DNA from 3 places in the Desulfosporosinus paludis genome. Region 1 is predicted to be linked to each of the others. Evidence: riboswitches for the same ligand, from Rfam matches in the RefSeq annotation. Region 1 holds a riboswitch; each other region holds the start of a gene.

Region 1 (11,091 bases):
ACGCATATTGAGCGTCAATGTCTACTACCATTTTTTCATTTTATGATTAAGTGTTTCTAATAACTGAATTTTTTATTCTGTCGTATTAAATCTGATCCTTACTCATATTTGAGTTCTTGAAGTCTATTTTTTAAACATCTACCATGAGTATGTACTCGTGTAATATAGGGTATTTACTTTAAAGAGCAACTGGGGATAAAATCACAGTTGCTCTTTACTTTATACTAAATCAGCAAGATTTTGCTTTTTAACTAAAAAGGCCACCCGTAGGTGGCCATGAACTAAAATACATTTTTACTTCCTAAGTATACCGATTCCCAATAGGGACCAATAGGGTAAATTGTTACTCCCTTAGAACTAGAAGCATTGATGAACTGATCATTTCCAATGTAAATACCAACATGATCTACTGTTCCATTTTGATCTATGGAGAAGAAGAGTAAGTCACCAGGCTGCAGGTCCTTGAAGTTTACAGAAGTTCCGACAGTGTATTGCTGGCTTGACACTCTGGGAAGAGTAATCCCATTTTGGGCAAAAACATACTGAACAAAACCTGAGCAATCAAATCCGGTGATTGGCGATTCGCCACCCCATTGGTAAGAGATACCAATGTATTTTTTAGCAGTGTCAATAATGGCGTTCGCTTTTACAGCATGTAGTTTCTCTGCATAAGCATCACTTAAAACGTTGGTTGTGTTTGTTCCGACGATGCCGTCCGCTTTTAAAGAGTTCGCTGATTGAAAAGCCACAACTCCTGCTTCGGTTTTAACTCCGAAAATACCATCCGTTGTACCAACATTATACCCAAGGTAATTCAGCTCGGTTTGCAATTGTACGACATTGGAACCCGTTGAACCGATTTTTAATACGTTATACACCTGGGATGCTTGGGCTGTCTGAACTAATCCAAGTACGAAAAAGGTCGCCAAAACAAATAAGATACCCACTCTCTTTGTCATAGAACAACTCCTTTGTAATTAATAAAGAAGAACCATTTTATGTGCTGAATTTAATTATACAAAAGAGAAGCAAATAAACTATGTGGAAATCATCTAAAAATTGTTTAAAAACTATTAAAAAATCTTTAAGGCGAATAATTATAGATCTTACTGATTATGCATTATTTCGGGCGTACTGATAATAGCGGTTGTACTTGTGGGTGGAAATATAGTCTATAATACCCGAAATGCCAAAGCATCTACCCCTAGTTATATCACAGGAACTGTAAGAATGGGTACCGTTGAAAAGTCCGTCAGCGCAACAGGAACAATCGAACCTATTAATCAATATAATCTGTCTTCGAACAGTGGGGGGAAATTACTGAGATGATGTTAAAGTTGGGGATCAAGTTAAATCCAGACAAGTTTTGGCAAAATTAGATTCAACTCAGGCTCAGCGGGAAGTGACCAAATCAAGCCCAATTAAAATTAAATCAACTCTACGCACCGCCTTCACAAGTTAATGTCTTGAATGCCCAAAGTGCAGTGCTTAAAGCCCAATCAAACGAGGCCAGCTCACTGAGCAATTTACAAACCCTTGAGAGTTATAGAAACTCGGCCACACTCAAGGCAGCAATTCAGAAACTCCAAGCGTGGTGTCAAACAGAAAACCATTATGCTTCAGTTTTTGATCGAAGCAGTTATCATAAGTATGCTGGACGGCATTATAGGCATTCTATTTGGAGCAGGAGGGTCTGAAACAATCACCCAGTACGTTGTTGCCACGACATTCAACGTGCTGGGTGATTTCCATTCCAGATAAATTTCCTTAGATGGGGCTGAGTTATTTAGGCGTACCTACGAGCACCAAGATAATGTTCGGTATAAAAGCTATTACTGAGGTTAGTGATCGTCACCCCAACACGGGGGTTATCGGCGTGAACAAAACGCCCTCCACCAATATAAATACCTACATGAGACGCTCCTTTAGAATAGGTCGAAAAGAATACTAAATCACCGGGCTGTAGCTCATTCTTGCTGATAGAAACCCCCGAAGCATATTGAGCATAGGAAGTGCGAGGAAGAGATACGCCAGATCCAGCGTAGATATACTGGGTAAATCCCGAGCAATCAAAACCTTTTCGAGATGTCCCCCCAAAAACGTAAGGTGTTCCCACTAAACTAACTGCATGATCAATGATATCAGAAGAATCATCGTTTCCGCGGGACACTTGTTCTTTGGGTTGGGTTTTAGCTGAAGCAGTTTGAGCTGTATGTACTGCTTGTGAACTACTGTTGGGAGAGTTTTTTACACTCTGTTCATTGTTTGTTTGAGATTGATTTGCTTCTTTTGTGGCTTCTATAACCTCAGGGTCGTTTATAGCCAGTTGGAGCTGGGGATGTAAGAATTGAGGATCGATAGTCGACTTAGAATAGTCAGTTAAAGCTGCTGGCATTGATAAAGTGTTTACGGGTAACGTTTGAGATGTTGATGGCACAAGTACATTACCTGCCAAAAGCATTCCGGAAAGAATAACTCCAGATAGGCGTGACAGGCTTGGGGACAAGTTCATTTTGTTTTCACCTTTCTTAGCTTACGAGGTTAGTTGACGGATTTGGGCAGGAAGGTATAAGCCCTACACGTTTTCACGTGATTCACCCCATAGGAAAATTCCCCCGCTCTAGTGTAACCTAGATTCAGCTTTATTTTTTATACATATTCATAAAGCTGAAATTCGACAATATGTGCGAATATCCTGCAAAATATTCTATGTAATATATGGAAAAAAACTGAATTTGAAGTAAATCGGCTTAGGCAAGCTCATAAAACATTACACAGCCAAAATGTAACATAACATACTAATTTTACGTTCTTTTTGCGCAATAATCTAAGACGCTATTGTAAAAAATATGAACTGAAAAGAGAAAAATTTTAATTACTGATACCGATCCCTTTGATCATTGATGTTTCAGAGAAAGATACAGAGGGAGTGAATAAAAGGTTGGAAAAATATCGTCATCGCAAGTTTTTTCTTGCAATAAGCCTGATTATTGCAGTTTCAGCCTCCTTTGAAACAACATTTGTCTCAAAATTAAGTTCTGCTTCCATTCCATCTATTCAGTACGGTATCAAGCAAACAGCCGATCAAAAATTGGTTAAACAAATTTCACTAACAAACATAACGGTTAATTCATCTCCAAAACAAGGACCCAAAGCTACAAAGACCTCAATTACTGCGAACGATATTATCGGTGAATTCAGCACAAAATTTAATGTTAAGGAAAAAAACCGTTCCATAAATTTAACCTTGGCGGCGAGAGCTCTCAATAACAAAGTAATATATCCTGGTAAGGTATTTTCTTTTAATAATATTGTAGGGGAACGAACTCTAAAAAACGGATATAAAGATGCCTATATCTTGAATAACAATCGATATATTCCTGCTCTTGGGGGAGGAATCTGCCAGGTTTCATCGACATTATATAATGCTGTACTATTGGCAGACTTACAGATTATCGAGCGTGTTCCTCATCAGGTGCCTATAATTTACGTCCCATTAGGACAAGATGCTACGGTGTATTATCCAAAAATAGATTTTAAGTTTAAGAATAATACCAGCAGCCCTATTTACATTCGTTCTAAAGTACAATCTGGCTTATTAACCCTTCAGATTTATGGTAAGAAAACAGGCAAAATAGTTCAAATAAAACCGCAAATTTTAAAAACTATTAGAGGTCGAGCAGGCTCGAAAGGGTACATTGTTAAAACGTGGAAGATTGTTAAGGACTCTCAAGGGAATGTGAATAAATCAATGCTTAGCCGTGATATCTATGCACCATTAAAGAAGAATTAATTATACAACAACCCCACAATAAGGCGAGTTGCTTCTGTAGAAAAGCAACTCGCCTTATCATATGTATATTAATGTTATTTATTCAGAACAGTAAACCACCCTGCTCAAGATTGCCCTTGACATTTTTGAGCAACAATTGTGGCCTTCAAGCGTGCCTCCTGGCTTTTGAAAAAATATGGCAGCAAATAAATATTGTTGTAAGATTGAACTTCTTGTAGAATAGAATTAGTTTCTATTATTTTTTCAAAAAAGAACTAGGAGGTTTCTCATGACTGTTTCTCCGAAGTTGAAGACTTCAAAGACTAAGTCTCCCAAATCAAAGGGTCCCCTTATTTTGTTCATAGTAATTTTGATTATTGTAGCCGGTATTGTACAGGTCAGTCGTCCCTATCCTGCGGCAGGGGTAAAACCGATATCTCAGGATATCACATTGCCTGGTCAATTGGCCGTTAGCTTTCCTGATCAAGGTGAATCAGCCGTAGGTACGGAAAACTTGGGTGTCGTTGCCTCAACCGATCAGCAAGGTTCTGTCCCCATCGCCAGCTTGACAAAAATGATGACAGCTTATTTAGTACTTAAAGAACATCCCTTGAAACCAGGGGAGGATGGCCCCAGTTTAACAATCAATGCGCAAGATGTAGCCGATTATCAGAATGGGGTCAAAAATGGTTATTCTGTTTTACCAGTTGCTCAAGGTGAAAGCCTGACTGAGAGACAACTTTTAGAAGGATTAATGTTACCGTCGGGAGATAATATTGCGACGACATTAGCGCGTTGGGTGTCTGGAACAGAGGCTGCTTTTGTAACAAAAATGAATGAAACAGCTAAATCTTTAAATATGAAGGATACTCACTATGACGATCCTAGTGGTGTGAGTACCACAACTGTAAGTAGTGCAGTTGATCAAATAAAAATAGCTCAGGCCGCAATGAATGATCCTGTTTTCCAAGAAATTGTTGCTATGCCACAAGCAACGCTCCCTGTATCTGGTACTGTCTATAACGTTAACTCAATGCTTGGGAAACATGGGGTCGTGGGCATCAAAACCGGATCAACTACCCCAGCCGGCGGTTGTTTTGTTTCGGCGACCCCCGTGGTGGTCGGTAAAGAAAAGCATTTTATCTTAGCAGCGGTGTTAGGCCAAAAAACTGTCCAATCCTTACAAAGCTCTCTTGAGGCTAACGTTCAAATCTTAGATCAAGTCCGGTCTCAGTTTAAGTTATATCCCATAACACCACCTGCAGCAGGATTTGGTCAAATAACGAGCGCTTGGAATTCTACAAGCGATTTGAAAACAAGTCAGCCCATCCAAGTCTTTGGATATCCTGGCATGAAGGTAGAACTTTCAATTACAAACCTCAAAACAGAGTTACCCATTAATGCGAATGAAAATGTTGCAACTCTAACCATCAACACAGGATCCCAAACTCAGACAGTAAAGCTTAACAGCGCGCAGCCAATAAAACCACCATCGATCCTGTGGAAGCTTATTAGATATTAGAAGATCGGTATAATTGCGGCAAGAACGTTTTATATGAGGAGGTGTTTTTTACACCTCCTTATTTTTATTGCCTTTAAGCAACTAATTTTGTCACTAAAAGCGGAAGGTGAATAGATCGACTTCAGTGCCTGAGAAGCAGATCTTTTCTAATTTCCAAACGTATTTAGAGTATAGTTTGGCTAATTTGTTGTATTTGTTTTTTACTTTTAACCTTGAGAGGAAATGCACAAATAATGTCGAATAATTATAAAAGTAGGAATGATGATAGGATATTTCCTAAGTAAAACATAATAGTAAAAGTTTATTTTTTAAGGCTTTCAACCTGATTTCATGATTCTGTTACGCAAATATGCCATCATCATCCACATTCGCAACATCATTATTTTGCTGCTGCAAAAGCGTAACGAAGAATGAAGGTGAAACGATGAGTTATCAGACGAATAACAAATACAAAGTCAGAATTTCTCGGGGAAGTTCCAAGGCATTTGTTGGGCGTCGGCGCCATATCAAGGTGATATCTGTACTTGCCACAGGGTTCGCAGGTGCACTTATAGGCGGCCTTCTATCAGCAGGAGTTGTTATCTCAGTATACACTAACAAAGTTCAAACAAAACCAACTCTTTCAACGATAGCGGAACAACAATCACCTAATTCTATCAATGTCGTCTATGATCCATCCAGCTATCCAGTTGTAGATATAGCAAAGAATGCCGGACCTGCCGTTGTAACAATTTGTAATTTTCAATCTGTCGTTAATCAAGACTCAGATCTTGGAGACAACGATCAGAGCAAAGGAAATAATTTGATACAAATGGGCAACGGTTCAGGGTTTATCATCGATGCCGATAAAGGTTATATAGTAACTAATAATCACGTCATCAAGGGCGCTCAAAAACTGTTAGTTTGTTTAGCCAATGGAAATCGCGTCTATGCGGACTTGGTGGGTTCTGATTCAAGTACTGACTTAGCTGTTATTAAGATAAGTAATACTAAAAACTTAACCGCTGTTGAACTTGGTGATTCTTCTAAATTGCAAGTTGGTGAACCAGTGATTGTTATTGGAAACCCTTGTGGAGAAGAGCTTGCAGGCTCTGTAACCACCGGAATTGTTTCCGCAACTAACCGGATTTTGCAGGGCGAGTCAAGTTTTAACTTAATTCAAACAGATGCAGCTATAAATCCCGGTAACAGCGGTGGACCTTTGCTTAATTATCATGGACAAGTGATCGGTATTAACTCTGCTAAATATTCACAAGCAGGCATAGAAGGCATTGGATTTGCTATACCAATCACCGATGCAATACCTATCATACAGCAATTGATCCAAAAAGGTTATGTTAGCCATATATTGGACTGAAACAATTACAAATTTAGATTCTTGCTTTAAAAATACCCTATCGAGTAGATGTTTTGATAGCTCTACCCTATAGGGTGTTTGTTTTAATCGGTAATTATTGGTAGTAAATAAAAGCATTGAACTAAGATCTTCTAAATTGAATTGCAGTTTAGGGGGAATATTAAAGGTAAGTCCTGTGACAAACGATTAACTTTACTTGAAATGAGTTTTACAGTAATTAAGAAACTTATACAAGGAGAATTATAATGGATGACAATAAGGCCTCTTTTAATTCAATAGATGAATATATTCTAAAATTTTCTCCTGACATCCAGGAAAAACTTCAAATGTTAAGAGACGTGATAAAAGAAGCGGCACCAGAAGCAAGCGAAAAGATAAGCTATCAAATGCCGGCATTTGTGTTGCATGGTAATCTCGTGTATTTCGCAGCGTTTAAAAATCACATTGGATTCTATCCGACTTCTAGCGGAATTGCTGCATTTAAGAATGAATTGTCCGAATATAAAGGAGGGAAAGGGACTATACAATTCCCTTTAGATAAACCATTGCCCTATGAACTAATAAGCAGGATCGTTAAATATAGAGTTACTGAGAATATGAGGCGCGCAAAAAGAAACTAGGTATTTGGAATAGGTTGATATCCTCTTTAAAAAAATAGGAGATAAACATAGACAATCATCTATGTATGGTATACTATGAATATAGATATTTATCTATTTAGAGTTGGTTCATTAACAAATGATATGGAGTGAATCTTTTGAACTATAGTTACGCAGACTATGTTTCCCTATTTAAGGCCCTAGCCGATCAGACTCGTCTCAAAATCGTTGATTTACTTTCCTCCGGCGAAATGTGCGCCTGTCAACTATTAGATAATTTTAATATTACTCAACCAACCTTGTCATATCATATGAAGATCTTATGCGATAGCGGCCTTGTTAAGGGGAGGCCTGAAGGACAATGGATGTATTATAGCAACAATAATGAGGTCATCGAAACTATCTCTGTCTATTTATCTGAAATTGGATTTAATCAAAACAAATGTAAGAGCAAGCAAGTCGATAGCTGTTGTGTGAGATGCAACTAGTTCAGAGTGTCCAACTTGGAAAAAACAATGTTAATGCTTGAATAGAGGGTGATATTATGATCGATATAAGCCTTAGTAGAGAAATAAAGATTCTAGAGACATCGACTCAATTAACAATGCAAGATATCTTCGGTACTTGGAAAGCCCGGTGGGGTATCAATAGAATGAATTATAAAGTTGAGCCTGGTCTCTACCGTATCGGAAAACCGGATAGTTCTTCACCCGTTCTGGTTACGGCAAATTATAAAATGAGCTTTGATACTCTAAGAAAAGAATTATCCAGTCTGGATGCCTGGATTCTAGTACTTGATACCAAAGGGATCAACGTATGGTGTGCTGCCGGTAAAGGTACATTTGGGACAAGAGAACTTATTGACCGTCTTTCCATCGTACAACTGGAAAAAGTTGTTTCTCACAGAACCTTGATATTACCGCAACTTGGCGCATCAGGGGTAAGTGCTCACGAAGTACAAAAGGATTCTGGGTTTAAAGTGCTCTATGGACCGGTTAAAGCAAAGGACATCAAAGGTTTTATACAATCAGGATTGAAAGCCAGTGCTGAAATGCGAACAGTCCGATTCAGTGCCTATGATCGGCTCGTTTTAACTCCGATAGAATTGGTGAGCACGGTCAAAATTTCCTTAATGATATTTGGAGTACTCTTTTTGTTAAATCTTATTGGATTAGGATCTTTTGGGCTCGTTGATGTCTATGCGTATATCGGTGCGGTAATATTCGGATGTGTCTTAACCCCAGTATTATTACCGTGGATTCCTGGCAGAGCCTTTGCGTGGAAAGGCTGGTTATTAGGGTTCATCTGGATTGTCGCCGTTAACCTACTTAACGGCTGGCCATATGCACCTCAATATAGTTTGTTAAGAGCTTTGAGTTATTTACTAATTATGCCCTCAATATCTGCTTTTCTCGCAATGAACTTTACGGGCTCCTCAACCTATACTTCTTTTTCTGGAGTTTTGAAAGAGATGAAACTAGCAATTCCTCCGATTGTTATCTCTATTTTCTTAGGAATCCTTCTTATTTTAGTCAGTAGCTTTATCACTAACAAATGAGGAGTTTTGATATGAAACACAAATATTTAAAAAACGTTTCTACGTTATCCATGAAGTCGGATAAGTGTACTGGCTGTGGGAAATGTCTTGAGGTATGCCCCCATAACGTTTTTCTGATGGACAACAAAAAATCCACAATTGCCTACAAGGATAATTGTATAGAATGCGGAGCTTGCGTCAAGAATTGTCCATTTAAGGCCTTAGAAGTTAAGCCGGGCGTTGGTTGTGCAGCTGCTATTATAAAAGGTTGGCTGACCGGTACAGAACCAAGCTGCGATTGTTCGGGGAACAGTGGAGGAAGCTGCTGCTGATCATCGATCCGAATCACTCTCTAACCAGAGTTTAGAAACTTAAAAGTTTCCAAGAGGAAAATTGATCATAACTAGTGAGTGTCAAGTGGAAAGCATCTCGTGGGAGATGCTTTTTTAATGCGTAATTTTCAGCCAACATTCAGTTATGATTCAGCCAAAATTCATTTTAATGTAGTATTTTGTATATACCAAGCAGACAGATCTACATAGCGAATAATGACTCATGCCATAAGAACGAAGAGCCTCCAAGAATGCTGTTTATTAATCAAAGCCCAAATATTAATCGTGAGAAATTTAACAGGAATTAATAGTTGCATGATCATTTCGTAGAACGGGTAAGTAAAAGGAGAGAAAGTGCATGAACAAAAAATGGAAAGCAATAGGGATAGTGGGCTTTCTCATCTGCCTGGGAGGAGGTTATTGGGGCTATAAACATTTCACAAATAAACCCGTCGTTACCTCGTATATCACATCCAAAGCAAAAATCGGAAATGTTAAAAAAGTAATCACGGCCACTGGAACGATTAATTATCCACACGCTATAACCCTAACTTTTCCAACAAGCGGAAATTCTTCGACAGCTGGAAAGATCGTCGAACTCAACGTCAAGGAGGGAGATACCGTTACAGCAGGTCAAATTCTTGCCAAGATAGATGAAACGAAGTTAAAAACGTCGGTATTACAAGCACAGGCCAATGTAACCTCAGCAGTGGCAAAACTCCAAAACCTGAACGATTCATTCAACGACAAAACCCGTGCTGAAGCTCAGGCTGCATTGGCCAGAGCACAACAGAGTTTAACATCTGCTAAACAAAATGTGGATCCTAGCTATTTAGCGAACCAAGTCACACTGGTTAATCAGAGTGTGAAAGAGGCTAGTGATAATTTAGCTAAGGTGCAGCAGAGTGGAACATCGTCTATCCAATCAGCTCAAACTGCTCTGAATCAGGCCATGGATTCTTTAACACTTGCTGAGAATCTTCAAAATGGAGGGGCTGCTAAAGCCTTAGTTGCCGCACAGGCCGATGTAACATCTGCTGAATATCAAGTGGAGCAACAAGCCCAAGGTCCAAATGCAGCGGATATTCACTCAGCTCAAGCGGATATTCAAATAGCCCAGGCTCAACTGGCCTGTGCCCAGGCGGATTTAAATAATGCTGCAATTGTTGCACCGGTGGATGCTGTGGTTGTCAGCTGCCCTCTTGAACTGGGCCAGGATTCAGACTCTAATTCGATTATTACGATTACTCCTACAGAGGATAAGCTTGAAGTTGATGCCTCGATAGATCAGTCGGATATCTCGCAGTGTAAAGTGGGACAAAAAGTAGATATTACCCTTGATTCGTATCCGAATCAGCGTATCAGTGGGACAGTGAACTCTGTTGCTTTACAAGGCGCAACGACTCAGAACATCACGACATATGAAGTCAAGGCGACAGTCGATCAAAATAGTGACTTGCTCCGAGCGGGTATGAATGCCAATGTAAATATCATAACCGCTCAAGTTACTGATGTTTTAACAGTTCCCAGCGAAGCGCTTAAAAGCGAAGGCAATCAAATTGGTATTACGGTCCCCGGAAGTTCAGACACTAAAGCAGGGCAATCAAATTCTACGGATCAAATGAGCCCCAAATCAGGTAATGCCGCTGAAGTAAGCAGCGATACAGAGAATGCAATGGCAAATGTTCGCTTTATTCCAGTCGAGACCGGTCTGGATGATGGAACGAATGTGCAAATCAAGAGTGGTCTAGAAGATGGGCAAGAAGTCATCACTGGAACCAATTCAAGCAGCACGACAAGTAAATCCAATTCTAGTTCGGGATTCAGTTTGGGTGTCGGTGGTGGCCCCAATCCTGGTGACGGTGGCCCTCCACCGAATTAAAGACCCATTGCAACTTTCGTACTTACGAACAACGTGTCCCACGAGTCAGTTAGTCTGTTAAGTCTTCTGTGAACGAAGGTGCTCATCTTT
Region 2 (11,091 bases), 650 kb from region 1:
CCCATAAAAATGATACTTGAGACAGTCCTTTCTAATACTAATATGGTAAGACTTACTGAGAAATGGTAATTTTTCATAAGCATGTATATAATAATAACGATGGATAATTGCAAGGAGGGTACAATTGTGGAACATCAACGACTAAAGTCAAGAGAAGAGCTTCCTGAAGATACGAAATGGCGCTTGGAAGATATTTTCGCCGACAATGATCTCTGGGAAAGGGAGTTCGCTCAAATAGAGACACTTTTAAATGAGGGCAGAAAATTTGAAGGACATCTCGGAGATTCATTAGACGTCCTGATTTCATGTTTTGAGTGGATGGACGATCTCAGTTTACGGATTGGAGAGGTATACTCTTACGCTCGAATGCGTCGAGATGAGGACAACAGAAAGGCTGATTATCAAGCATTAACAGATCGTGCTGGAGCGCTTGCTGTCAAAGTGAGCAGTGCAACGGCCTTTGTTGTTCCGGAATTGTTGGCAATGCCCGATGGAAAATTGGAAGAGTTTCGTACATCGTCTGAAAAATTAAAACTATATCATCAAGCACTCGAAGATATCCTACGTAAAAAGGAGCACATACTAAGCTCCAATGAAGAAAAATTGTTAGCAGGAGTCGGTGAACTGGCGGAGGCACCAAGTGCCATATTTACAATGGCTAATAATGCGGATCTGAAATTCCCAACTATTGAAGATGAAACCGGGCAATTGGTTGAGCTGACTAAAGGAAACTTTATACAGTTCATGGAGAACCCCAAGCAGAACGTCCGCAAAGCAGCTTTCACGACGCTCTACAGCACTTATGGAAAACAACGTAATACTTGGGCAGCTACCCTCAACTCCAGTATTAAATCCGATGTCTTTTTTGCCAAAGCGCACAAATATTCTTCGGCTATCGCGGCTTCCTTAGACGATGACCGAGTTCCCTTAAAAGTTTACGATTCCTTAATTGATACAGTTCATGAATTTCTTCCCCAGATGCATCGATATGTACGGCTGCGCAAGAAAGCCTTAAATCTTCCTGAATTACATATGTACGACATATATGTACCAATCGTTCCCGAAACCTCCATGACGATCCCATATGAAGAAGCAAAAGCAATGGTACTTGAGGGTTTGAAACCCTTAGGTACAGAATATCTCAAGATTCTGCAGGAAGGATTTGAAAAACGCTGGATTGATGTCTATGAAAATGAAGGTAAGACAAGTGGAGCATATTCTTGGGGTACGTACCGCTCACACCCTTACGTTCTGCTGAATCATCAAGATACGTTAGATTCCATGTTTACTCTCGCCCATGAAATGGGACATTCGCTGCATACTTATTTTTCCAATAGAACACAACCTCATCTTTATGCAGGCTATAAGATATTCGTGGCTGAAGTCGCTTCTACCTTAAACGAAGCGCTTGTGATGGAGCATCTCTTGGAAAAAACTAAAGACGCAAAATTACTGGCCTACTTGGTAAATCATTATCTTGAGCAATTTAGAGGAACAATCTTTCGGCAAACAATGTTTGCCGAATTTGAAAAGAAAACCCATGCTATTGTTGAAGAAGGCGGGGCCTTAACAGCAGATCAGTTTTCTGATATTTATCGTGACTTAAATTCTGCCTATTATGGAGAAGAGGTTGTTTTAGATCCGGAGATAGCCTTAGAATGGGCACGTATCCCGCATTTCTATAATTCTTTTTATGTTTATAAATATGCAACGGGTTTTTCAGCAGCAATCGCCTTTGCGAGGGCAATTTTAAAAGAAGGTGAACCGGCTGTAGCTCGTTATCTTAAGTTTCTAAGCGGAGGCAGTTCAGATTATCCTATTGAATTGTTACGTAAGGCTGGTGTTGATATGGAGACACCTGTACCTGTTCGTGAAGCTCTGCAAGTTTTCGTCGGACTTGTTGAACGTTTGGAAAATCTCCTGAGTTAACTTAAGGCTTGATTAGAGCTTGAAAACGTGGATTCTCTTGAACGGGGGCGAAATCTTTTTCCTCACGAGCAACTTCTTTAACATCAGGATTAAGAGCTATGGCTGGTTGTAAATATTCAAGAACTTTGTCAATATTCCCGAGGCGACCGTAGATACTGGCAATACCGTAATAACTCCAGGTATCGTGCTGATCCAATTGCAAGGCCTTTTGATATGCTTCTATAGCGGCATTCCAGCGTCCTGCAAGTTCATTGGCTAATCCCTGATTGAAATTTCCGTAAACAAACAAAGGATTGATCTCAAGGGCTTGTTGAATGAGGGCAAGCCCTTGATCATAATTTCCTTGAAAAGCAAGAGTGGCGCCTTTGCCATTGAGAGCCTCGTAACATTGGGGGTCAATCATTAGAGCCTCATTAAAAAGCTTAAGTGCTTGTGGAAATTGGCGTTGATAATAAAGTTCAAGCCCTCGTTTGTAGAGTTCCAGGGCACGAGAATTCGACGTATGAATTGTAGCAGGCCTTGAGGTTGAAGTCTGGGAGTTTGTTTGGGGCTGATTTACAGGTTTAGGATTCTCGGACAGGGAGGACGACGCAGGAACTGAGTTATCGACTGGTGGCATCGTCGGGGATGATCTGTTCCACGTCAGGGCGTATAAAACAGTTGCTATAGAGAGAATTAGAAAAGGACTTACGATAAGTAAGATCTTTAATTTACTGCCTTTATGCATAGGCTCTCCTTTCTGACCTGCAAGTGGCTTCAACTGAAATCTAAGACTTTGTTTCATTATATCATTTTAACAGAATATAATAATGAATTTCCCGAAGGTTCAACTAGTTCTGTTCCCAGAAAGAGACAAGCTTGACAAGGCCAGAATTTGGGGAGTAAGATGAATTAAAGTTATGGACATGTAAACTATCGAGGTTATGCTGAATGGGAGGTGGGCATATGGTTTCTGAAACAGCTCAAGACCACTTACAGCAGGTTGTACACATAGCGAGGGGTTTTTATGCACGAAAAGATCGAGCGCATGATTTAGAACATGCTTTAAGGGTAAGAGAATGGGGCATAAAATTGGCCATGGCCGAAGGCGCAGACGTTACTGTGGTTGAATTAGCCGCTTTGCTGCATGACATTGGGCGTTCGGGCGCTGTTGAAAAAACACATGCGGAAAGCAGTGCGGGGCTTGCTGTCAATATTTTACGCAAAGCAGGATATTCTGAGGAAATAATTATAAAAGTTAAAAAAGCGATCATCGCCCATTCTCGTGAAGCTGGGTACGAACCAGAAACTCTCGAGGCCAAAATACTCTATGATGCCGATAAATTAGACTTTGTGGGTGCTATTGGCTTAGGTCGCTTATTTACATTAGGTGGGGTAAAAGGCTGGCCTCTTATCGGAGAAAATTCCTGTGAATCGTTTTATCAAGAGAAAATTCGAGGGTATCATGAGCATTTGTTTACAAAATCAGCTTTAACCCTTTTTAAGCCACTGTTTCATTATATGGAGGAATTTTGGCAAGAGTTACATACTGAAACGATTTAAAAGCTCTCTTTCTGGGTAAGCTAGTTTTATATAAGCTTATTCGGGAAGGATGACTCAAGATGCGTTGGCTTTGGCGTGTTTTATTGTTAGGAATGTTTCTGTTTTTAATAAAAACTCTTACTTTGTCAGAACCTAAAACCTTTATTACTTGGCCAGAGGGACAGAACTTGGTCCAGAAAATTAACTTTGAAGTAAAACATTGGCAAAGTATGACGCAGGATCTTCCCGCGAGTTTAGAAGTTGAAGTGCGTCAATTATTGAAGGATTTTCAATCCAATGGAAGCGGCCAAGAAGTTTAATTTAAGATCAAGGGTAAATGTTTCTAGTTTTAGTGAATTTATCTTGCGAAAAGGAAAAAGTATGGTATATTAAAGATTAGCGAGAAGAAAAGGAGTGAGATTTTTGGTAGAAATAACTGAACTCGCAGCTCAAAAAGTTAAAGAAGTGCTTAAAAGTCAAAACAAAGAAAACGCATTTCTTCGCCTTTATTTAGTAGGCGTTGGCTGAGGTGGGCCGAATTTCGGCATGACTCTGGATGAGTCAAAGACAGATGATGATATCTTGGATGAAGGATATGGTGTATCCTTATTGACGGACAAAAAACTTTCCTCATACTTAGAGGGCGCAACCGTTGACTTTATCGAATCCAAGCAGGGCGGAGGATTTGAAATTCGAACAGCAAATCCTGGCAGTGGATGCGGCGGAAGTTGTGGCGGAAGTTGTTAATAAGAAAGAATTTCTAAGGAGAGCTCATTTGAGCTCTCTTTTATTTTACTGTCAGAAAGTATAACTTTGTTGAATACTTTGCACCACCGGCCTTCCATCCTCGGCATCGCTAAAACATGGAATATCCTGTTCAAGTTGTATAAATTCAAGTGCACAATCATAAATTTTTAGGCAACGTTCGTACAAAGATGTAGCATGAGAAAAGACTTGAGTATACAAAGTAAATATGTTAGTCTAAGGTCCATAATCTAAATACAAACGTCTGTTAAGGGAGGAAAAACTATGTCATTGCCTCGGGAAGAGTCTAATCGGGCCATAATTACTGTAATAGGCCGTGATCAAATAGGAATAATTGCTTGGGTTTCGACACGCCTTGCTGAGTATAACGTTAACATTTTGGATATTAGTCAAACGATTCTCGATGAATTTTTTACGATGATCATGGTAGTCGATATGGAACCAGCGACTTTGGAGCTCGTCGAGTTAGCGAATACCCTTGAGCAAGAGGGTCTTAAGAAAGGCTTACAAGTCAAAGTTCAGCACGAAGATATTTTTACGTTTATGCATCGCATTTAGGTAATACTAGAATATGTTTGAAGGGAATTGTGGAGGGAAATCACGGTATGACGATTACTTTTGCTCGTGAAGAGGTTCAACAGACTATCAAGATGATTCATGAGGAAAATCTTGATATAAGAACGATCACCATGGGAATTAGCCTGCTCGATTGTATAGCAGAGGATATTAACCGTTTGGAACAGAAAATTTATGATAAGATCGTTAGGAATGCCAGTCAGCTTGTAACGGTGGGTGAACAAATATCGTCGCGATTTGGGATTCCAATTATTAACAAGCGCGTTTCTGTTACTCCTGTGGCCATTGCGGCAGCTCATTTGACTTCAGAGGGAATGGTCCGGGTCGCCAAGGCTTTAGATCGAGCCGCTCGTGAACTGGGAATTAATTTCATTGGCGGTTTTTCGGCATTGGTACAAAAGGGATTCACAGCGGGAGATATGGCACTTATCGAGGCTATTCCTCAGGCTTTAAGTGAGACAAATTTTGTTTGCTCATCGGTTAACATTGGGACGACTAAAGCAGGAATCAATATGGATGCAGTTCTGAAAATGGGAGAAGTTATTCTTAACAGTGCGCTCAAAACAGCTGACCAGGATGGTATAGCTGCAGCTAAACTTGTTGTTTTTTGTAATGCTCCGGAAGATAACCCTTTCATGGCAGGTGCTTTCCATGGGGTTGGAGAGCCGGAATGTGTCATCAATGTCGGAGTTAGCGGCCCGGGGGTTGTGGCTAAAGTTGTTAAAGAATATCCAAATGCAGATTTTGGTGAACTGTCCAATCTTATTAAACAAACAGCCTTTAAAATCACTCGGATGGGGGAATTAATTGGCAGAGCGGCCTCAAAGGCTATGAACGTTCCTTTTGGGATTGTTGACTTGTCGTTGGCCCCAACCCCGGCGATTGGTGATAGTGTGGCGGAAATTCTTGAGAATATGGGTCTTGAACGGTGTGGAACTCATGGTACAACCGCCGCTTTGGCCTTACTGAATGATGCGGTTAAAAAAGGAGGGGCTATGGCTTCTTCTCACGTTGGAGGGCTTAGCGGAGCTTTTATCCCGGTGTCGGAGGATGCTGGAATGGTTAATGCGGTGGAACTTGGAGCCTTGACCTTAGATAAACTTGAAGCAATGACATGTGTCTGTTCAGTTGGTTTAGATATGATTGCTCTGCCAGGGGACGTGAGTGCAGAAACCATCTCAGCGATCATTGCAGATGAAGCTGCCATCGGCATGATCAATAAAAAGACAACCGCAGTGCGAATTATCCCGGCTATCGGCAAAAAGGCTGGGGAGCGTGTAGAATTCGGAGGGTTACTGGGCGGAGCTCCAGTCATGGATGTTCACCCCTTTTCATCCAGGATGTTTGTCCGGCGTGGAGGTCGAATTCCTGCTCCAATTACAAGTTTATCAAATTAAATAGCCTTAAGATTACAAAATGGTTAATTTAAGGATTTTAAAGTAAAATAATTAGATTTTAAGGCCAAAAAAACCGTTATTAATGGTTATACTCAATTACTCTAGCGTATAGATAGCCAAAAGGATTTTTACAAACTCATAGTAATCGGGTACAATAAGCAATGTAATTTCATTATTAATTTTCCTTTAGGTTATGGAGCGTTATTCTAGTGCACGATTGGCAATCGAAGGCGGGCCTAATAATCCGCCGAGGGCATACCGATGAAGTTCCTGGTGGTGGCTTTCGACGCCCAGTCAAGGGTTGCTGCTGGGAGTTAAGGATGAGGGGGATCCGCAATGGCATGCGGGCGTGACCCTTTTCCGTGGAGGCCTAAGTGCGTGGCTGCAACAGCTACGGCTTAGGGTAGAACCTGCATTAGGAAGGAACTTAGTGCAGCGTAGCCTGCCTTGAGGTGGAAAAGTTGGGAAGGCTAAAAAAGGTCTGGATTGTGTTGGCCGATACTTTTCAGACTGCCGGAAATGCTTTTCTGCAAAAGAGGCTAGATTGTCTAGGAGTGTTAAGGAAACTTCTAGAACGTCAACTAATGGGGATTGAAGTGGGGACTAAGTGGTGATCAAGTTCTGGTGATGGTGACATTCCAGGCTGAGGAAAAGGAGAAATCGCCTGACGGGAAACCGAAGGAACTCAGTGGGAAAACCTACTTGACCTAAGCCTCAATATTGACTCTTTAGCTTCCTAAGGCCTAATGGAAAGCACGCCTCTCAAATTTGAGAGGCGTTTGTTTTTAAAAAAAATTTTCAAGGGAGATATTTCCATGGTTTTTTGCAGGATTTTTAAGACATGATGGCGAATAGACTCTATATATATAATATATAACTAGCTGAATCCTAACTTGTTAGGAACGGGGGATTCTTTTGGGGTGAATCACGAACTTTCGTGTAGGGCTTACACCTTGGCCCGAATCCGTCAACTAACCTCGTAAGCTAATGAAAGGTGGATTTCTTCTTGCTGATTGCCTCATCTACACGGATGTGGTTGGGAAGTGGAGTCTTGGCGGGTTTGATTTTAGCGAGCAGCCTTCCAGCTTTCGCTACAACCCAAATTGCTTCAGCCAGCCCAAGATCCGTGGCTTCGATTCTCGTAAAAACGAGATCCTATCCTAAAGCTGTCCGCACACAATTACAGTGGAAACCGAGTTCCTTATCTTCTCTGGAGGAGATAGATTCAACACCTGCAACATCACTTGCGAAATCTCAACCAACAGCCCAGGCAGTCGCCAATAGCCCTAGACCCATTCAAGTCGCAGCCACGTCCTCAAAACAAATCTCACGATCGGATAGTTCAGTATTAGTTGATCACGCTTTAAGCCTGCAGGGTGTTCCCTATCAGTTTGGAGGAACAAACCGAAGTGGTTTTGATTGTTCGGGGTTTACGCAATATGTTTATATGGGATCTAATACTTCTCTGCCAAGGACTGCCTCAGAACAATTCAACGTTGGATCATCTGTCAGCCGTGGTCAGCTGCAACCGGGTGACTTAGTGTTTTTTTCCACGTATGCTCAAGGGGCCTCCCACGTGGGTATTTATATTGGCGGCGGACGCTTTGTTCATGCTTCGAATACAGGTGTTCGTATTACGAGCCTGAGTGATAGTTATTACTCGGCTCGTTATCTAGGGGCTCGCCGAGTCAATTAGAGTTTAATATCTTATTGGCTTTGGTTACAACAAAACGGAAGCGTCTTTCTTTCACTTTCACAGTGAAAGAAAGACGCTTCCGTTTTGTTTGTTGTAGCCGCTTCGAATTTTGGAAAGTTTTCTTTCTCTTAACAACGTGGCAGCCAAGGAATGGGCCTGTACTGAATACATTCTCCGCTTGGCTTTGTAGAGAAAGGCCTTGAATTATGAATATACGAATCCGTCATTACACATTGCTGGGTACGTTTGTAATAACATTTCCGGCATAGTTCCACTCTGTAATTTAAAATCATGGGATAGACCTCTCCTCTTGCGCTGAAATTTGGGAAGGCGACGGGTGAAAATGTTCGAAGATAGCCAGAGCACTACTTTGGGGGAGTCCTGTTGACTGAAGTTCCTCCACGGAAGCCTGTCGGATATCGTCAAGCGAAGAATAATGCTGTAATAGATGCTGCTTACGTTTAGGACCAATTCCAGTGATACCGTCCAACGCAGACAGTGTCATATTTTTAGTACGTTGTTGACGGTGAAAGGTGATGGCGAAACGGTGAACTTCGTTTTGAATTCTGCCTAACAACAAGAACGTTGGATGATTTCTCGGCAGAGGAAGGGAATTACCCGTACTATCCATAAGCTCATTGGTCTGATGGTGGTCATTTTTAACCATTCCGGCTACGGGAATTGCTAGGCCAAGCTCGTTTAATTCTTTCAAGGCTGCATGTATTTGCCCTTTGCCGCCGTCAACTAGGATCAGGTTGGGCAGAGGGCCGTCTTCTGAAGCAAGGCGGGCATATCTGCGCCTAATAACTTGCCCCATGGAAGCAGTATCATCGGAAGTCTCCATCGGTTGAATTTTATACTTACGGTATCCGTTGCGCTGAGGCTTACCCTCAATGAACTGAACCATACCGGCCACAGAATGAGTACCGGCGGTATTCGAAATATCAAAAGCCTCGATTCGACGAGGAACAGGGATTTTCAAAAGATCTCCAAGTGTCGTAAGAGCTTGGAGATTCTCCGATTGTTGGCGTACTTCAAGAGTAATCTGCTCATGGAGTGTGGTTTGGGCATTGGACATAGCCATAAGGACTAAATCCCTCTTTTTGCCTTTCTGAGGAATTGAGATTGGGAAAAGACTAGTTAAAGCCTGGGCTTCTAAAGGTGGAACTAAGATCTCCTGTGGCCAAACTTTTCGTTCCAGATAGAATTGAGCTATAAAAGAAATAAAAGCTTCTTCTGGATCTTCAAAGTAAGGGAAAACAAAATTATCCCGGGCAAGTAATTTACCTTGCCGCAGATAAAAGACTTGTATACACAGTTGGTCAGTCGTTTTAGCATACCCTATAACATCTCGGTCGATAAAATCATTGAGGGTAATGTTTTGCTTCTCTCCAAGGCGTTTTAAGTCTTCGATCAAGTCCCGATATTCTTTGGCCCTTTCGAACTGTAAGGATTCCGATGCCTTTTGCATTTTTTCCGTCAATAGATTAAGGATCTGACTTTGGTCACCGTTTAGAAACGTAGAGGCATTCTTAGAGATTTCTTCATAGGCATTGGGAGAAATGTCACGAACGCAGGGTGCGAGACACTGCTCAAGATGATGATAAAGGCAAGAGCGAGTTGGAATTTGACGACATTTTCGAAAAGGAAAAAGGCGATTAAGCAGACGAGCTGCTTCTTTTGCGGCCGTTGCATTGGGGTAAGGACCATAATATTTTCCGGAGCCTTTTTTAATTTGACGCGTCACTATAATTCGTGGATGCCTTTCATGGGTAATCATTAAATAAGGGTAAGTTTTATCGTCCCTTAATAGTATATTGTACTTAGGGTTATGTTTTTTAATCAAATTGCATTCTAAAACGAGGGCTTCAACCTCAGAGTCTGTTAAGATATATTCAAAATCAGTGATATGACTAACTAAACGTGCAGTCTTACCATCATGCGACCCGGTAAAATAGGATTTCACTCTATGTTTTAATTGCTTGGCTTTACCGACATAGATAATCTGACCCTGGTGGTCTTTCATGAGATAAACACCTGGTTTTTCAGGCAGCAAGGTCAATTTCTGTCGAAGCAGATCCATTTTTCCCACCTCTGTTCCTATTTTAGAACTCGGGTTCGTAAGATGCAAGTATCTCGATACATATCTTCGTTCATCCAAACGTATATATGCTTTAAGTAAGCTCATTTATGAGTGATGGGAACAGAGGATTGGGGGGAGAGATTATGCCAGGTAGCTGGGGGAGACCACCGCGAAATGAATTATGGCAGGATTTACAAGCCTTAGCCCTTTGGATTCTAATTATTGGAGTAGTAGGTTATATACTTTTCCCTAATTTTTTTAAAGATATCTACACTCGTTTATCAGATCCTGCAGCTCAAACCAGTAGTTTAAATGATAACTATACATTAAATAACACGACTGATCAAACGTCGGATGCAAGCAATCCGCAAACCGTTATTGGTCAAGATTTTTCAAGTGTGACAAATTCTCTCTATAATGCCAAAAGCGAAGTTTCTTCGGGTTACTGGGTTATTTTTGTGGCCAATGGAGAATTCAAACAACTTCCTGTAAGTAGTGAAGCTTATGCCTTCTTAGTTCGGCTTATTGAAAATGACCAAAATGCTGCGGGAAAAAACACAGTAATCCTTGCCTCAAATGGTCAAATACGCAAAGTAGTTGTCAGTGAAGAAATTTATGCAATTATCACCAATTTAGCCGTTATCGGGGCCCGTTCCAGTTCTTGACAATGATTAGCGAAAAAGGAGTTTAGCCCCTGCAGCAAATAAGAATATTCCTGCAAACTGCCAAGGGTTCCATGGAAGTCGATTGGCGCCAAACCAACCGAAATGGTCGATGAGTACTGCCATACTGACTTGACCAATAATGATTGCTGTAGTGGCATTGCATACCCCTACTTTAGGGATACTTACAGCCACGAGCCCGACGATAAGAACACTTAATAATCCTCCAAGATAAAGATACCAAGGAACTGTCAGCCAATGATATTTTAATATTGGAATCCTGCATACCAGAAGAGCGATCAAAGCAATTAGAGTTCCAATGATGTGCACGATAAAAGTAGCAGACAATAACGAAGTCTTCTCACTTAATAGAGAATTCAGGGTGCCCTGGATAGCCATGATAATACCGGATATTCCAGCAACGACAAAAGGTAAAGAGAATAATTTTGACATTGTTACCTC
Region 3 (11,091 bases), 2.4 Mb from region 1:
GATTTGAAATTAGCCCGGCCAAAAATTTTTGGTATCCAATTCTTTGGCAATAATATCTGAACAAGGGAGCCTAACAAAAGACCGAGAATAACTGCCTGCCAGACAGCTTTAAAATATGAGACTGTATAATTCCAAGCTGCGCTCCACGATGGAGCAGGGGGGGCAGCTGCTTTGCCTGAAATGATGGAATCTCCAATGGAATGTTTGCTGGCCGCGAGAAACGCTTTGTGATAATAAGGGTTCCATTTTACATACCAAACACCTACCAAAAAGATAATTGCGAATAAAAGAACATAGGGAAAATAAGTGCGGACTTTTTTAGTCATAATGTTCTTGTCTCTCCTCTTAACCTTAGAACGGTATTCTCGCCATTCTCTCAAATAAATTATAGATGATACTGTGGTATAACCATAACATTATACAACACAAATCGACATTTTGATAGATTTCTCTAATCATCAATCTAAAAATTTAAATTGTTATTTTTTAATGGTAAAATTAAATTAGGAGGTGAATAGTGATGAGTGAAGAGAATAAGATGTATCAATGTCAAATGCAAAGTTGTGGTTATATCTATAATCCTGAAAAGGGCTGTAAGAAAAGTAAAATACCAAAAGGTGTTCCGTTTGAGGAACTGCCTGATACATGGAGATGCCCATTGTGCGGAGCTAGTAAGAAAGCGTTTAAACCTGTTTAACCTTTAAATTTGAAAGTAAAAATGAAAAGAATGAGCTCTTATTCCTTGAAGAGGACTAAGAACTCATTCTTTGATGTTAGGCGAAGATTATTAAATGCTGTCAAATGTTCCGCTTTTTATAGGGGACCTTTAAAGCGAACCAAAAATCTGGTTCCGGAGGCTGAAGAGGTAACCTCAATTTTGGCATTATGTCGCTCTGCAATAGCGAAACATGTCGAAAGACCGAGGCCGGTGCCTCCTTCTTTGGTGGTTTGAAAGGGAGTACCGATTCGTTCTAGGATTTCATGGCTAATCCCAGTCCCCTGATCCTGCACAGCGAGGACAATACTATCGGCGTCCTGATAGGTTCTTATGGTTAATATCCCTTTGGGAGACATTGCTTCAAGGCCGTTTCTTGTGAGATTGAGGACGAGCTGTCGCATTTCTCGTTCATTCACGGATAATTCAGGGACATCTTCTGTATCAAGCAGCACTTGTTTATCCTGGTTTGTCGCATCAGCCATGACTAGAGGATATAAAGAATCCACTAGGTTATTGAGTTTTACTTGTGTAAATAATTGTTTGCTTGTTTTAGCCACCGATAAGAACTCCGTGAGGATGCTGTTCGCCCGATCCAGTTCGCTAATCATTAGATCATAGTACTCTGTGTTTTCTGGTATCGAGTTTTTGCTTTTTAAGATTTGTAAAAAACCACGTACTGTTGTCATTGGATTCCGCACTTCATGAGCGATACTTGCTGCCAACTCTCCAACAAGATTTAGTCTGTCTAAGTGCGCTATTTCCTCTTCAGCAAGCTTTCGTTTTGTAATATCCAGTAGCTGCATAAGAAACAACGGCGTTCCATCGAGATCATCAAAAGGATGTTGGTATACTTCATAAATCGTATCCTTAATAACGCACTGCCATTGATTGGAAATATTAGAGGCTAAGTTGAACTGACAGTGGCTGCAGGGCTCTTCTTTACTAAAGAGTATTTCATAGCATTTTCGGTTGTCCGGTTCGCCATGGGACTCCTTAAATGTGTGGTTGGCAAAAACAACCTTTCCCTCATGGGTACGGAGATAAACTAAACCGGGGAGCCCATTTAAAATAGCGTAAAGCCGTTTTTGTTCATCTTCCAGAGATTTCTCGAATTTCTTTTGTTCAGAAATATCTCTAAAATAAATCGAAAGGCCTTCTGGAGAAGGGTAAACATTGACCCTCACCCAGCCATCGGTTAGGGACGAGAATGCTTCGAAATAGATGTGTTTTTGGGCGAGCTTTGCTTCTGAAAATTTCAAAAAATAAAGGTCATCTGTTTCAGGAAATATATCCCAATAAAATTTGCCGAGGGTTTCCTGCTTTAAAACCTCTAAGAAAAGCTGAGCGGATGAAGTGTTAACATAGACAAACTTCCATTCATTGTCCAAGACATAAAAATAATCGGAAATATTATGAAAGACGTTATGGATCTTGATATCCGGTCTTTCAAGATCTTCTTCTTCTTTCATGGCGCTGCTTTCTATTATTCTATAAGCAATGGCGTAGAACACATTCTCTTGAATCAAGGGTATTAGCATCCATGAGAACCGTTGATAGGATCCATCGGGAAGTCGGTAACGATTTTCAAATCCATGAATACGGTGACCGTTAATCACAGTGTTGACCGCTTGAATGGTAAGTTCGAGATCATCCGAATGAACATAGCGCCGGATAATTTCGTGAGCAGTTTGACCTATGAAACTATCCTGGGTATCTCCTAAAAGAGTCGGTAAAACAGAATTGATGTATTGAATCCTTCCATCCAAAGAATTAATGCTAAAAACATAATTAAAATTGCTAAAAACACTCTTTAGCTTATTAAGTTCTTCCTGTGAAGTTACTCTAATACTTCCATCAAATGCAATCTCGTTTTTGGCACCCATCGTTGTATCAACTGCCCCTGCTTTATATTCATCTGAGTTATTTCTACAAATTAACCCTAAATACCTCTTTCATGTCTCTTCATTATGTTAACCATAAGCCTCGAAGATTAAAGGGGTTAACCAACGTTAAAATTAGAAGGGTTTTCGAGTAGAATACTCAGAAATTGCTCAACCATTTCGGGATCAAACTGTTTTCCAGAACAGTCTTTGACTTCTTGAGCCGCACTTTCTATGCTCATGGCCTCTTTATAGTGTCGCGTGTGGGTCATTACATCGTAAGAATCAACAATAGAAAGAAGACGTGACAATTTTGGAATTTCTTTGCCTTTAAGACATTGGGGATAACCACTGCCATCATATCGTTCATGGTGGGACAGGATTTCCTTTGCTACATGAGCTAATTCTGGGGTTGACACTGCAATACGATAGCCAATTTCAGAATGGGTTTTCATAATTTCCCATTCATCTGAGGTTAGTTTATCGGATTTAAGTAAGATGGCCTCGGGTATACCGATTTTTCCGATATCATGAAGCAAGCCAAGCAGAACGACTTCATCAAGCTCTTCCTGGGTCAGCCCCATTCTCCTACCGATTTGTACACAAATGTGGGCGATTCTCCGGGTGTGTTCTTCGGTTTCAATATGCTTTTCATGCAGGGATTGCTCAAGAGAGCTCAAAATTGAACTTTTAGCGCTTCGACTTTCCAGTAGCTTATTGCGGTACATTCTTTCTTCGGCCAGTTTTATAACCGCTTTCATGTCCTTATTCAGGTTATCTTTGTTAGCCCGACCCCAAGAAATACTAATTGGGGTCGGGAAACCCGTTATATTACAACACTCTTTTTTAATATCCCAAATTAAGTTATCAACATAGTCTGCTTGGTTATCTTTAATTAGAATAATAAATTCGTCCCCGCCCCAGCGTGCAGGAACATCCTCCGACGAGCAGCATTTCCTGAGGATCTCTCCGATCATGCGCAAGAGCCGATCCCCTTCCGGATGCCCAAAGGTGTCATTGATCAGTTTTAGTCCGTTTACATCTCCCATGATAATCCAACTTTGACATAACAGACATTTATCCGCTTTTTCCAACAAGGCTTCAACAAAAGTCCTGTTTTTGAGCGTTGTAACCACATCCGTCTGGCTCAAATACAGATTTTCTATTTCATAGTTTTTTCGTTTGGTAATATCCGAGATAGTGCCGATTAAACGTCTGGGGTTCTTCGAATCTTCATATTCAACGACCTTTCCGCGAATTTGCAGCCACAACCATTCCCCGGACTTTTTCTGTGCCCTGAATTCGACGATTAAGTTCTCAGTACTGCCGTTCAAGCATTCATTGAAAGCAGTAAGATAGTGGTCTCTATCCTCAGGATGAATTATTTTAAGGACTTGATTATTAGCTAGATAGATTTCACTATTCTCGTATCCAAAATATCTGAGCCAGTCAGGGTTGATATAGGATTTATTCTTTAAGAGATCAGTATCAAAATAGCCATCGTTGGTTGCTTTTATGACCAATTTGAAGCGTTCTTCATTGATTTTAAGTTCTTCATAATAGACGGCAATTTCTCTAAGCATATTATTGGCGCTTGTAGCAAGATTTGAAATTTCGTCCTTCCCCGGTAAGTAAATTGTCTCAGACATATTCTTTTTATTTTTAACAGAGTTCATAAATCCATTGAGCTTTTCAATTCGGCGGAATACTAGAAGTTCTAAGACAAACAAGCTTAGGCCAGTAATAACGAGGAAAATTGTAATAAACGCCGCACTCGAATACTTGATGATAACCAATCCATCGTGATACATGGGTCTTCCGGTATTAAGTATCATAAAAATCTTAGAATTATTGTACACATTAAGAACTTGAGCAAAGCTCTCAACAGATTCAGTTGTCTTCTTGATGTAAAAGATAGAGTCCTTAAAGGGAACCTTTAGATTATCCTGTTTTAACAATTCGTAAATCTCAGGATCTTGTAGAGTATCAAACTTGATATCTACCATCAAGACCTCTTTTAGGTAATCTAACAACTTTTGATCAAGGAACTTGCCAAAGACTATAACCCCATCATTAGGAGATTTTCTGTCAGATGTCGTAACAGGCGATATGGAGATAAACAAGGGTTTTCCAGAAATCATCAATAGCCCTGTAATAGGAGTAGTGCTAGATAGCAAATGTTGATAGTTTTCTCCCGTTTGCAAACTCTGAAACAATTCTTCTTTAAAGGAACTTTCTGCTGCTTCATCAATTCCATAGGTTTTTGCAAAAACGGTATCCCCTTTAAGATCAAAAAAACCCATATAATTAAGGTTTAAAGAAGTGAAGGTTGAATCTTGAAGGTTTACATCGACATAATTGTTGTAAGTACCGTCAAGATAACGGAATGTATCATCCCAATAAGCCCAGTCCTTCACTGAGTTTTCTAGGGAAGATTCTTCGTGATGTATAATTGACATGGCACGGTTAAAATCTTGAGTAATGATTGTATTTTCTGATTTTTCTGCATAGACCATAAACAGAGTTCTAAGTAAGATCATGGAAACTAGTACTACAAAGAGTATTCCGGAAACTGCCACTAGGGAAATTTTTTGCCTGACCTTCAAAAGGATCACTCCTAAAGCTGCTGTAATAGATTCCGTCGAGGTTCGGAAAAATTAAATTCTTATAGCGAATAATATCGAAAATGCTCGAATAACCTCAAGTTATATATACCTTCTACATTTTCGCATTAAATACCTTTTTTAAACAATTATATTTACTTACAAATACCTAATTTCTTTAGAATTTCACCCCAAGGTTAATATGTTAAATTCAAGCTAATAATCTTAAGCAAACATTAAGGCTTAATTCAGGTAGAGTTCAGATGAATTTCAATTCACTTCAATACATTACTTAAAGTGAATAAATTACTTAATTGATTAAGCATAAAATATATGGTATAATTAGTGATATTTTCTTATGTGACAAACTTTGAAGCTAATTAAATTTAACTTAATATCCACTATCGCTTAATTCTGTCTAGAAGCGGGGGAACCATTTTCTGGGGTGAATCTTTCACAGATAATATGTGAAAGTAGGGTTACTTTCGACCCGAATCCGTCAGCTAACTTCGTAAGCGTTGAAAGGAAGGACAACAAGCATTGCTGCTGTAGCTTTGCTTTACTATTCCTTGGCTTTTTGCGTTAGCTGAACCCAGACGTTGTCTGGGCTTATTTTATTTAGGGGAGGAATAGTCTTATGCAAAATTACAATTTAGAACAGTTTGACGAGAAAGTCCTTGACGATTTAAGTAAGGTTGCTAAAAAAAGCAGCTTTATGAATCCCGAATTATATAGTAAATATCAGGTGAAACGAGGACTCAGGGATTTAGACGGGAGAGGTGTACTGGTTGGCTTAACTGAAATCGGTGAAGTTCATTCTTACATTCTCGATGAAGGTGAAATCATTCAAGTACCGGGTCGTTTAATTTACCGCGGTTATGATATTGCGGATTTGGTCAAAGGATTTATAAGGGAAGACCGCTTTGGGTTTGAAGAGTGTGCTTATCTATTACTCTTTGGACATCTCCCGAAACAAAGAGTTCTGGAAGAATTCGAACAACTTCTGGCCAGTTATCAAAGACTTCCTGAAGATTTTGCACGCGATGTCATCCTTAAAGCGCCGAGTAAAGATATTATGAATACTCTGGCGAGAAGTGTTTTAGCCTTATACTCCTTTGATGATAATCCGGATGATACTTCCATCAACAATGTTTTAAAACAATGTTTGCGTTTGATTGCCTGTTTCCCTTCTTTGGCAGTCTATGGATATCAAGCATTATCCCATTATCATGGAAATCAAAGTCTCTATATTCACAGCCCTCGCCCGGAATTAAGTACAGCTGAGAATATCCTTTCAATGTTGAGACCGGATAGCAAGTACTCAAAACTTGAAGCGACACTACTTGATCTAGCCCTAGTACTTCATGCTGAACACGGTGGAGGCAACAATTCAACTTTCGTAACCCACGTAGTGACCTCGACTGGCACAGATACCTATTCAGCAATGTCTGCGGCCATAGGCGCACTTAAGGGGCCACGGCATGGTGGAGCGAATATTAAGGTTGTCCAGATGTTCGAAGATATTAAAAGCCAATTGAAGGACTGGGAAGATGATGAAGAAATAGAACGCTACCTAAACAGGATCCTTACGAAAGATGCCTTCGATCATTCGGGCTTAATATATGGGATTGGCCATGCTGTTTATTCTATCTCAGATCCAAGGGCGGTAATTCTTAAAGAATACGTTGCTCAACTCGCGCAGGAAAAAGGGCTTGAAGATGAATTTAAACTCTACGCAGCCGTCGAGAGACTTGCTCCCCAAGTGATTTCGAAATCGAATAAAATGTATAAAGGTGTCAGTGCTAATATCGATTTCTTTTCCGGTTTCGTATACAGAATGCTTAATATTCCCGTCGAAATGTTTACGCCTATGTTTGCCATTGCCCGAATCGCAGGTTGGAGTGCTCATCGTATTGAGGAAATCGTCAATGCGGGGAAAATCATCAGACCAGCCTATAAGAGCGTTGCGCCAAGGCAAAACTATATTAAGATGATTGAGAGAGTGTAATTCCTGTTAATCGATGGCTAAAAAGCAAAATAGTTCTTAAAATATCTCTTTACATTGACGCAGCGTAAAGGTGTATAGTGACTTTGTCAGGAGGTGAGCAACATGGAATACACAGTGCAAAAGCTAGCTCAAATCGCAGGTGTAAGCACTAGAACTTTAAGATACTATGATGAGATAGGGATTCTTAAGCCGGCAAGAATTAACCCATCAGGGTATCGTATTTATGGACAGTTTGAAATTGATCAGCTGCAACAAATTCTATTTTATCGTGAGTTGGGTTTGAGCCTTGATAAAATTAAAGAGATCGTGACGTCGCCTTCCTTTGATGGAGCTGAAGCACTGAGGGAACACCGTGTGAAGCTTCTTGAAAAACGAGTGCAATTGGATTTGCTGATTTCTAATGTTGATAAATCAATTGCCTTGAAAGAGGGGAAGATCACTATGATGGATAAGGAAAAATTTGAGGGCTTTAAGCAAACGTTAATCGATGATAATGAAGCGAAATACGGTCAGGAAATACGTGAGAAGTATGGGGAAGAGGCAGTTAAGAAATCCAATCAAAAGGTGAAAGGCATGTCTCAAGAAGATTATGATAAGGTAACAAGGCTGGGAACTGAGTTGAAAGAAACCCTTCATGCGGCCTTTCAAACAGGAGATCCTGCTGGGGTATTAGCTCAAAAAGCGGCCGATTTACATCGTCAGTGGTTGTGCTTCTATTGGGATAGCTATACTAAAGAAGCGCATGTTGGAGTCACTCAGATGTATGTCGATGACGAACGATTCACAGCTTATTATGATGAGAAACAGCCTGGAACGGCCGCCTTTCTAAGAGATGCTGTCCTCATATATACAGGAGCTAAATAATAATCTAGAATTGTAAAAAGGGGGCGTTGCAAAACGAACTAAAATAGTTCGTAAGCAACGCCCCTTTTTTTCCTACTAGAAACAAAACTGCAGGTCCCAAAGAACCCGCAGTTGTCGTATAATTTGAGTTATGCTAACAACCAAATTACACTCTAAAAATTATACTGAATTAAGTGGACACTATCAATTAGTTCTACCATTTAATTTTGATGTGTTAATACCGGAGGATGACTCAGTTCGACTGCTAAGCCACATTTTGGAGGGATTGAATTACGAAGCGTTGTATCAGGCCTACTCTTCCACTGGAAGAAAACCTGTAGTCGAACCCAAAATCCTGTTCAAAGTAGTAGCCTATGCCTATATGAACAACATTTACTCAAGCCGCAAGATTGAAGTTGCTTGTAAAAGAGACATTAACTTCATGTGGTTGTTGGAAGGATGCAAGGCACCAGACCACAGCACCCTTGCTCGATTTCGGAAGAACTATTTAAAGGAATCCATAGAAGACCTCTTTTTCCAAATGGTGACGTATTTACACAAGCTTGGGGAAGTAGAGTTTAAGAACCTTTTTGTCGATGGAACAAAAATTGAAGCCAATGCTAACCGTTATACGTTTGTCTGGAAGAAAGTCGTTACTAAGAATGAGACCAAAATGTTCTTGAAAATTCAATCCTGTCTTGAGGAGATCAATTTGACCTATCTAAAGGACTTCAAGGCAACCAAAGAAACGTTACTTAAGGACCTTAAGGCGGCCCTCTCCTACCTAGAAGAAAAACGTCAGCAAGAGCAGATTGAATTTGTCCATGGTATTGGAAAACGGAAATCAGAGCTACAAAAGTTTACAGAAGACCTGAAGGAATTCTATACCCGTCAAGAAAAGTACAACAGACATCACCAATTCTTCGAAGGAAGAAATAGCTACTCCAAAACCGATCCTGATGCGACCTTCATGCATATGAAAGATGACCATATGCGCAACGCTCAGTTAAAGCCGGCTTACAATGTTCAGATTGGCGTGGAAAGTGAATATGTAACAGGGGTTGGGATTTTCCAGGATCGTAACGACATAGCCACACTCATCCCTTTCTTAAACACGCTGGAATCTAAACTACAGGCCCATTATGAAAATGTTACTGCAGACTCTGGTTATGAGAGTGAGGAGAATTATCTTTATCTCGAAGGGAAAAAGCAGACCTGCTACATAAAGCCGCAAACCTATGAACAATGGAAAAAGAAACGCTTCAAAAAGGATATCAGCAAGCGAGAAAACATGGTTTACAATGCAGAAATGGATGAATACACCTGTCATAACGGAAAACAACTCAAACTAGTGGGAATTACCCATCGAACATCGGCAACGGGCTACCGATCTGAAATCACGATCTATGAATGTGAAGACTGCCGTGATTGTCCTTGTAAAAGTCAATGTACAAAAGCTAAAGGCAATCGAAGAATGCAAGTATCTAAAACGTTTGTGGCCAAACGCCAGGTATCGTACGGAAACATTACCACCGAAAAAGGGAGACTACTCAGAGTAAATCGATCCATACAGGTCGAAGGAGCCTTTGGGGTACTCAAAAATGACTATAACTTTAATCGCTTTTTGACACGAGGTAAAAACAGTGTAAAAACTGAATTTATGCTGCTGTGTTTTGGGTATAACGTGAATAAACTTCACGCTAAAATACAGAATGAACGAATTGGTAAACCCCTTCATCCATTAAAAACGGCTTAAAAAGGGGTCGAAAAAACAGTCTCATCTAGAAGGCTTATTTTGCTATACACAAATTTAAGTAGAAAATAGAGATTGAGCATTGCAATCAAACCACTTAATATTTTCCACAGTAAAAAGAAATGGGGAGCATCGCTTGCTACTTCAAAATAGTAGTTTTGCGACACTCCCTTTTTTCTTACTGATCAGAAAGTTACTTGCGTTACATACTTTAGTATCAGTGCAACTAAGGCAGCCGCCCTTCACTAAGGCTAACAAGTGCGAAGACAGTGTCTTCGCACTTGTTAGCCAAGTTTTCTGTACCAACTTGCAGAAGGCAGCTGTTCAGAATTATAGCAAAGTGATTAAAATGGCGTGTTTCTAAACTCGCGTGGCGTAACTCCAACATTATTATGGAAATTGACTAGAAAATTTGATTCAGCAGAAAACCCGCATTCGACGGCGATTTCCTTAACCTGAAGGTTTGTTTTCTTAAGCAGCATCTTTGCATGGTTTAATCGAATTTTCACTACATACTCATATGGAGAATAGCCGGTATCCTTTTTAAAGGTTCTGGCAAAATGGAAAGGACTAAGATTCACATTGGAAGCAATAACTTTGAGATTGAGCTTTTCTTTAAAGTTAGCCTCGATAAATGCTATAGCTTCTAGAACTGGGTCGAATTTAGCGGGTTTTTGTAAAATAAAATCATAAGAGAGCATTAGTAATTCTGAAAGCATCCTCTGGATATAGCATGACATTAAGGGCTCGGAAATGGGGCTGCATTTTCTTGCATCTTCGAGGATCATATTTAGATACTTCGGGATTATTGGGCAATTGTTTAAAGGGATGACACATCCGAAGCGATCATAAATCAGATCAAACAGTTCCCTGCTGGTGTTACCGTCATAATGGAGCCACATCGTCGCCCAACCAGTATTCGTATAATATCGATGTGGGTTATAACAATTGATTATTACTAAATCATTTTCTTTGGCAGTATATAGTTTGTCATTATAACAGATCGTTCCTTGACCTTTTACTATATACATAAGAAGGTAACTGTTGTATTTGTCCCTTTCAACATAATAATTATGATCACAGAAAAATTTACCTGTACATATTAAATGAAAGAAAAGGGATTTTGCCAGGTTACTGGGAGTGAAAAAGTAATACTCAGATTCTTCAAGTACTCCTTTTTCATTGACCCTCATAATAAAGCCTCCTTGCAAGAATTTTAATAGCAAGATTTCGAAATACCTTAGCAACTTTAGGAAATGAAAGCGTTGCAAAATCAGTATATACTA

What was found. Region 1 has a riboswitch for cyclic di-AMP ahead of VZF35_RS25740 (C40 family peptidase). Riboswitches for the same ligand answer to the same signal wherever they lie in the genome.
Region 2: linked by a shared signal. The riboswitch ahead of VZF35_RS22650 (C40 family peptidase) and the one ahead of VZF35_RS25740 (C40 family peptidase) in region 1 are both predicted to bind cyclic di-AMP.
Region 3: linked by a shared signal. The riboswitch ahead of VZF35_RS13870 (citrate/2-methylcitrate synthase) and the one ahead of VZF35_RS25740 (C40 family peptidase) in region 1 are both predicted to bind cyclic di-AMP.

What each region holds. Positions count from the first base shown of each region.
Region 1 covers NZ_CP144211.1:5,201,736-5,212,826, forward strand. The annotation lists gene VZF35_RS25725 (C40 family peptidase) at 282-959, opposite strand; gene VZF35_RS25730 (hypothetical protein) at 1,156-1,329, shown strand; gene VZF35_RS25735 (hypothetical protein) at 1,537-1,761, shown strand; gene VZF35_RS25740 (C40 family peptidase) at 1,787-2,512, opposite strand; cyclic di-AMP (ydaO/yuaA leader) riboswitch at 2,516-2,652, opposite strand; gene VZF35_RS25745 (VanW family protein) at 2,894-3,793, shown strand; gene VZF35_RS25750 (D-alanyl-D-alanine carboxypeptidase family protein) at 4,062-5,294, shown strand; partial or broken gene VZF35_RS25755 (S1C family serine protease) at 5,809-6,639, shown strand; gene VZF35_RS25760 (iron chaperone) at 6,897-7,271, shown strand; gene VZF35_RS25765 (ArsR/SmtB family transcription factor) at 7,409-7,738, shown strand; gene hgcA (mercury methylation corrinoid protein HgcA) at 7,795-8,808, shown strand; gene hgcB (mercury methylation ferredoxin HgcB) at 8,820-9,119, shown strand; gene VZF35_RS25780 (efflux RND transporter periplasmic adaptor subunit) at 9,478-11,001, shown strand; gene VZF35_RS25785 (MATE family efflux transporter) at 11,059-11,091, opposite strand, start outside.
Region 2 covers NZ_CP144211.1:4,550,062-4,561,152, forward strand. The annotation lists gene pepF (oligoendopeptidase F) at 127-1,929, shown strand; gene VZF35_RS22620 (tetratricopeptide repeat protein) at 1,931-2,656, opposite strand; gene VZF35_RS22625 (HD domain-containing protein) at 2,875-3,471, shown strand; gene VZF35_RS22630 (hypothetical protein) at 3,531-3,770, shown strand; gene VZF35_RS22635 (HesB/IscA family protein) at 3,874-4,197, shown strand; gene VZF35_RS22640 (ACT domain-containing protein) at 4,480-4,773, shown strand; gene VZF35_RS22645 (PFL family protein) at 4,821-6,188, shown strand; cyclic di-AMP (ydaO/yuaA leader) riboswitch at 7,058-7,190, shown strand; gene VZF35_RS22650 (C40 family peptidase) at 7,198-7,884, shown strand; gene uvrC (excinuclease ABC subunit UvrC) at 8,174-10,015, opposite strand; gene VZF35_RS22660 (hypothetical protein) at 10,111-10,632, shown strand; gene VZF35_RS22665 (DMT family transporter) at 10,639-11,082, opposite strand.
Region 3 covers NZ_CP144211.1:2,762,325-2,773,415, reverse strand. The annotation lists gene VZF35_RS13890 (permease) at 1-326, opposite strand, end outside; gene VZF35_RS13885 (rubredoxin) at 521-697, shown strand; gene VZF35_RS13880 (ATP-binding protein) at 814-2,601, opposite strand; gene VZF35_RS13875 (HD domain-containing phosphohydrolase) at 2,718-5,204, opposite strand; cyclic di-AMP (ydaO/yuaA leader) riboswitch at 5,597-5,735, shown strand; gene VZF35_RS13870 (citrate/2-methylcitrate synthase) at 5,839-7,209, shown strand; gene VZF35_RS13865 (MerR family transcriptional regulator) at 7,312-8,073, shown strand; gene VZF35_RS13860 (IS1182 family transposase) at 8,204-9,808, shown strand; gene VZF35_RS13855 (helix-turn-helix domain-containing protein) at 10,150-10,998, opposite strand.